DNA from 2 places in the Lactiplantibacillus plantarum genome. Region 1 is predicted to be linked to the other one. Evidence: predicted binding sites of a transcription regulator. Region 1 holds the regulator's gene; the other holds the start of a gene.
What was found. The regulator CtsR, encoded in region 1, represses protease genes until heat stress. The targets are predictions, from matches to a motif close to TTGGTCAAAAAAGGTCAAANA.
Positions count from the first base shown of each region.

Region 1 (3,418 bases):
GACCCGAACATCGCTGCTGCCAAGGCTTTTGCTAGCTCCGTCTTACCAACCCCAGTTGGTCCTAAGAACATAAAGGAACCAATTGGCCGACTCGGATCTTTCAACCCGCTGCGCGCACGGCGAATAGCACGAGCCACTGCGGATACGGCTTCTGGCTGTCCAACAACCCGTTCATGCAAAATCTTTTCCAAGTTAACTAAGCGTTCACTTTCAGATTTTTGCAATTGCGTTAACGGAACCCCGGTCCATTCGGCAACGACCTGAGCAATATCCTCACCTGTGACTTGTAAATCATAGTGTGGTGTTGCCCCCTCAGTCACTTCGGCGTCTTGGTCAGCTTCGATTCGATCTAGGCGTTGCTTCAGTTGCATCTCCTGCTTACGAATATCAGCGGCCTGTTCAAAATCTTGTGCTTCGATCGCTGTTTCCTTATCCTCACGCAGTTGCGCTAACTTGTCCTGGTTCTTGGATAGCTTCGTTGGTTGATCCATCTGATCGATGCGGACTTTAGCTGCCGCCTCATCCATCAAGTCAATGGCCTTATCAGGCAAGAAACGATCACTGATATACCGGCTGGATAGCTTGACTGCTTGATCAACAGCTTCATCCGTAATCGTAACCCGATGATGTTCTTCATAGCGTGGCCGTAGTCCATCTAAGATTTCAACGGCTTCGTCTTCGGTCGGTTCATTGACCATGACCGTTGCAAAACGCCGTTCCAACGCAGCGTCAGATTCAATGTACTTTTGATACTCATTTAAAGTGGTTGCCCCAATCGTTTGGAGTTCCCCTCGTGCAAGTGCGGGTTTCAGAATATTAGAGGCATCAATAGCCCCTTCAGCACCACCGGCACCAATCAAGGTATGCAATTCATCGATAAATAAGATCACATGGCCATCGTTGTAAATTTCATCAATCACTTTTTTCAGGCGGTCTTCGAATTCACCACGATACTTTGTCCCAGCGACTAATGATCCCATATCGAGCATCATCAAGCGCTTATCTGCCATATCAGTTGGCACATCACCGGCCACGATCTTTTGGGCTAGACCTTCGGCGATTGCAGTCTTCCCAACCCCAGGTTCACCAATCAAGACCGGATTATTCTTCGTCCGCCGTGACAGGATCTGAATGACCCGTTTGACTTCCTTGGAACGACCTACTACCGGGTCCATTTCTTGTTCACTAGCTAATTGGGTCAAATCGCGCGCCAGAGAATCCAAGGTTGGCGTTCCTTCAGTCTTCTTGCCACCGCGATTAGCCGCGTTACCCTTGCGCTTACTCATGGCGTCACTGACACCTAGCTTGCGAAGAACGACTTTACGCGTCTGACCTAGATCTAAGTTTAAATTCATTAAAATTCGCGAGGAAAGGATACTTTCATCAGAGAGCATCGCTAACAACAAATGTTCCGTTCCAATCTTGTTGGCACCGAGCCGTTTTGCTTCATCACCGGCAACGGACAAAATTTCTTTGGCCTTTGGTGAATATGGCAAGTAAGTATCCTTGCCAACATTGCTCAACGTCCCATAGCCAGTGAACCGTTCGATTTCTTCACGAATGTCATCTTCACTAACGGCATATTGTTGTAGCACCTTATTAGCAATTCCATTCTTTTCGATGGCCAATGCTAATAGCAAATGCTCCGTACCAACTGCCTGATGCTTGAAATATTTGGCCTGTTCCTGTGCCAGTACCAGCACACTTTTGGCACTAGGTGTAAATAAGTTATCCATTGCGATTCCTCGCTTTCTTTAGCTTTCGTAACGCAAGTGGTTCAAGATTCCGATAATTATCCGGGCCCGCAGACTGTTTTCTAAATCCCGGTCCGTTAATCCTAACGTCTCGTGGTCAATCGCCACTAAAATCAATTGCGCTTCTCGACGATTTAAGACGTCGTCCTCGTATAAACTTTGGACGACCGCATAAGCATCTCGTTGTGTGATTGAATCGCCGATCACCTGTATGAGGGCGTCCAACACATCAGCATCATCGACCAAATTAACCTTCTCAATGCGAATATAACCACCACCGCCACGTTTACTTTCAACTAAGTAACCATTTTGGATCGTAAACCGGGTCTTAATCACATAATTAATCTGTGAGGGTACCACGTTGAAAAGGTCGGCAATTTCTGACCGTCGAATTTCAACATGCTCCGAGTCCGCCAAAATACTTTTTAAATACTTTTCAATAATATCCGAGATATTTTGACTTTGCATGTGCTTCACCCTTTTCATTATCTTTGACTAATATTGACTATTATTATACGAGGATAATGGAAAAAAGCAAAGAATTTCACCCAAACCGCGGACTAGCATGTGCTTAACGGTTGTTACAGCATAGCACGCCAAACGTTTGCTTTCAATTGATTCAACCGTTTAGAACCTCATAATGATTAAATTATTAGGTCTCCATATTCATTGAACTACCTATTTAAAATATGTCAAGTTGAGTCACTCCTCATTGCAGGCGATGGGCACTGGTATCACAACGATGAACAGCAGTTCCGAGACTAATTTCTCCGAGCTCATGACTAACAGTGGCTGTTGCCTTGTCGGGATTATGAGTCACAACCACCGTATTCTTCACATGGCTGACTTAGTGAGTAACGTCGCAAAAGTGTCCCCTGACCGTTGAAACACCCCTGCTTACAAAAAAGGCCATAAAAAAAATCCAGCCAAATGACTGGATTAGTTGGTTTAACCGTAATCGGGAAAACAGGATTTGAACCTGCGACCCCTACGTCCCGAACGTAGTGCTCTACCAAGCTGAGCTACTTCCCGAGAAAATTAAATAAAAAGCCTTAGCACTTAACTAAGACTGTGTTAAACGATCGGGAAAACAGGATTCGAACCTGCGACCCCCTGGTCCCAAACCAGGTGCTCTACCAAGCTGAGCTATTTCCCGATACTAATGCACCCAGTAGGAGTCGAACCTACAACCTTCTGATTCGTAGTCAGACACTCTATCCAATTGCGCTATGGGTGCTTATTTAAAATGCCGAGGACCGGGATCGAACCGGTACGGTTATCACTAACCGCAGGATTTTAAGTCCTGTGCGTCTGCCAATTCCGCCACCCCGGCAAATTAAAAGCGGAAGACGGGATTCGAACCCGCGACCCCCACCATGGCAAGGTGATGTTCTACCACTGAACTACTTCCGCATAATAAAGCTATTAAATTGTAAATGCCGACTAGAGGATTCGAACCTCCGACCTCCTCATTACTAGTGAGATGCTCTGCCAACTGAGCTAAGTCGGCATGTGCGGGTGAAGGGACTCGAACCCCCACGTCGTAAGACACTAGAACCTAAATCTAGCGCGTCTGCCAGTTCCGCCACACCCGCATGATGTTAATCATGCCTTGTTGCCGGTTCAAACAGTTCTTACTGGTATGCCTTGACAACTATTTAACT
Region 1 covers NZ_CP039121.1:2,381,620-2,385,037, forward strand. The annotation lists gene E5260_RS11275 (ATP-dependent Clp protease ATP-binding subunit) at 1-1,736, opposite strand, end outside; gene E5260_RS11280 (CtsR family transcriptional regulator) at 1,755-2,222, opposite strand; tRNA gene E5260_RS11285 (tRNA-Pro) at 2,713-2,786, opposite strand; tRNA gene E5260_RS11290 (tRNA-Pro) at 2,837-2,910, opposite strand; tRNA gene E5260_RS11295 (tRNA-Arg) at 2,918-2,991, opposite strand; tRNA gene E5260_RS11300 (tRNA-Leu) at 3,002-3,087, opposite strand; tRNA gene E5260_RS11305 (tRNA-Gly) at 3,096-3,167, opposite strand; tRNA gene E5260_RS11310 (tRNA-Thr) at 3,192-3,264, opposite strand; tRNA gene E5260_RS11315 (tRNA-Leu) at 3,268-3,349, opposite strand.

Region 2 (3,418 bases), 1.2 Mb from region 1:
CATTGAAATGAAAGTATCAGTAACTTCCTTCAAAGCTTCTTCAGCATTGACTTTATCATCCTTGATTTTACCTTCAATTTGTCCGAGCATTTCTGGGTCAGACAAAATGGTGATATGAGCTTCAAAAACTTCTGCTTCTTCTTCACCCAAGTTTTCAACCGCTTTGTCTTTAATGACCTTTAGTTCAGCCTTGGAAGCATCGAAAGCGTCATGTAACCGTGCAACTTCAGTATCCGTATCGGAAACTGTTGTCTTTTCGAATGATAAATCTGGATCAACTAGCATATAGGCCTTAGCAATTGCAACACCATCACTGGCCGCAATTCCTTTTAGTACCTTTTCAGCCATTATTCAGATAATCCTTCTTTCTTCATCGTTTCAGTTAAAGCTGCGATAGCGTCGGCTTCGTCGGCACCTTCAGCAGAAATGGTAACGTCAGCGTCTTTACCAACACCGAGTGACATAACACCCATGATGGACTTTAAGTTAACGGACTTGTCTTGGTATTGCAACGTAATTTCTGAGTTGAACTTACTTGCTGATTGTACCAATAAAGTTGCGGGACGTGCGTGGATACCAGTGTCTGCGATAACGTGAAATTCTTTCTTTTCCATAACTATTCGATCTCCTTCAAGATAAATAAATTTAAAATTGGTTCCGAGTCAATTCGAGTTGCCGCCAACACGTATACTCAAGAGCCCTTAATAATGATGATAGCAATTATCCAATTAAAATACAAGCCCTTTCATTCAAGCTAGGCCTATTAATTGGTTGTCTTACCATCCTTCTCGAAATGGTAAACAATGCGGCCATCTAAGTCCGCCGTACCAATGACTCGTTTACGATACTCATACTTCATATAGGCGTCGTGAAAAGCCATAAATTCATCCGGCGTTACGGTAAAACTGTCGCGTTCGCCATGACGCAACGCTTCCATTAACTGGGTATAATCCGTTGCCAAACAATTACCGCCTCCTCAAAGTTAGGTTGACACATTACTGCATCATTATTCTGATATTTACGAACAAAGTTCTCCGCCGCTCACTGGCTGTTGACGGTCACCAATGAAAAACGATGCGCTGCAAACATCAAAACTGGTCAGGCTCGATACATGCAAAAAAACCGCTTTGTACTATAATATAGACAGACAGTTACATCATCACTTATCCTAACCAGATAATTAATATACAACGAATCCGGTTACATGACAAGCTATGAGTTGCGACTATCCAGACTATTCAGAAATAATTGAATCAATCAACCATTGCGAATTATCCCGGCCGCACGTCCAGTTTTGACCCTGAGGCTTTTCACTTGCAACAGTCCGTAAATTCGCTATACTAATAGTCAAAGGTCAACAAAGGTCAAAGAGCCGATGAACCTTTAACTATGATCCTAATCGATTTAGTTATATTTCTGATGCGAAAGGTGTGTGACAGCATAATGCTTTGTGACAATTGCCATAAGAACGAAGCGACGATCCATTTATATACGAGCGTCAACGGTCAGCGGCGACAAATCAACCTTTGTCAAAATTGCTATCAACTGCTAAAGAATCAGGAACAGCAACCAAATAACGGAGTTGGAGGTGCTGATATGGCACAAGATCCATTCGGTTTTGGTGGTCTTGACGACATTTTCCGTGCAATGCAGGGTGGCGTTGATCCTAATAACGCTTACCGGCAACAACAGACCCCACCGACCCAGCCAGCTGGTCCTAATGGCGGCAATCGTCGTGGCAATAACAACGGCGGTGGCCTCCTTGGCCAATACGGCTTCAACTTAACAGCGCAAGCTAAACAGGGCAAAATCGATCCAGTGATTGGTCGCGATACCGAAATTAATCGGGTTATCGAGATTTTGAATCGCCGGACCAAGAATAACCCCGTTTTAATTGGTGAAGCTGGGGTTGGTAAAACGGCGGTCGTGGAAGGACTAGCACAGAAAATCGTTTCTGGTCAAGTTCCACAAAAACTGTTAGATAAAGAAATTATTCGTTTGGACGTGGCTTCCCTTGTTCAAGGTACCGGTATTCGAGGTCAATTTGAACAACGAATGCAACAATTAATGAAGGAAGTTCAAAGCAATCCGAATATCATCCTCTTCATTGACGAAATCCATGAAATCATGGGTGCCGGTAATGCTGAAGGTGGTATGGATGCTGGGAACGTCCTGAAACCCGCCCTTGCCCGTGGTGATTTCCAATTAGTTGGGGCCACGACATTAAACGAATACCGTGACATCGAAAAGGATGCCGCCCTCGCTCGCCGGTTCCAACCGGTCACGGTCAACGAACCGAGCGTGGAAGAATCTATCAAGATTCTCGAAGGCATTCAGAAGAAGTACGAAGACTATCATCACGTTAAATACGATCAAGATGCCATTGTGGCAGCCGTCAAGTTGTCAAATCGTTACATTCAAGATCGTTTCTTACCTGATAAGGCCATCGATTTACTCGATGAAGCTGGTTCACGTAAGAACTTGACGTTGAAGACGGTCGATCCAAAGACGATTCAAGAAAAGATCGACGAGGCGGAAAAGCAGAAACAGGACGCCTTGAAGAAGGAAGACTACGAAAAAGCCGCCTACTATCGCGATCAAGTTGCTAAGTTAGAAAAAGCTAAGCCCGATGAAAGTTCAGACCAGCCTAATAACGATACTGCCACTGTAACAGTCAAGGACATGGAACAAATTGTCGAAGAAAAGACAAGTATTCCAGTTGGTGACTTGCAGGCTAAGGAACAGGCTCAAATGAAGACCTTAGCACCCGACCTTAAGAGTACGGTTATTGGTCAAGACCAAGCGGTTGAAGCAGTTGCCCGGGCCATCCGGCGTAATCGAATCGGTCTGAACGGAACTGGCCGGCCAATTGGTTCCTTCATGTTTGTCGGCCCAACCGGGGTTGGTAAAACTGAATTGGCTAAACAACTTGCTAAGGAACTGTTTGGTTCTCAAGATGCCATGATTCGGTTTGACATGAGTGAATACATGGAACCACATTCAGTGGCTAAGTTGATCGGTTCACCGCCTGGCTATGTCGGCTATGAAGAAGCCGGTCAGTTAACTGAACAGGTTCGTCGTCATCCATATAGCCTAGTCTTACTAGACGAAGTTGAAAAGGCTCATCCGGATGTCATGCACATGTTCTTGCAAATCCTCGATGATGGCCGGCTGACCGACTCACAAGGTCGGACTGTCAGCTTCAAAGATACGATCATCATCATGACTTCCAACGCTGGGACTGGCGACAGTGAAGCTAATGTCGGTTTTGGTGCCGCTGCTGAAGGCAAGACGCACGATATCACTAGCCGGTTGACGGACTACTTCAAGCCAGAATTCTTAAACCGGTTCGATGACATCATTCAATTCAACGCTTTATCTAAGGAAAACTTGATGAAAATTGTTGGTTTGATGATCG
Region 2 covers NZ_CP039121.1:1,218,470-1,221,887, reverse strand. The annotation lists gene ptsP (phosphoenolpyruvate--protein phosphotransferase) at 1-348, opposite strand, end outside; gene E5260_RS05595 (phosphocarrier protein HPr) at 348-614, opposite strand; gene E5260_RS05590 (hypothetical protein) at 764-961, opposite strand; gene E5260_RS05585 (ATP-dependent Clp protease ATP-binding subunit) at 1,444-3,418, shown strand, end outside.
Region 2: E5260_RS05585 (ATP-dependent Clp protease ATP-binding subunit) is a predicted target of CtsR. The motif match lies at 1,351-1,371, and genes of this name have one in related genera.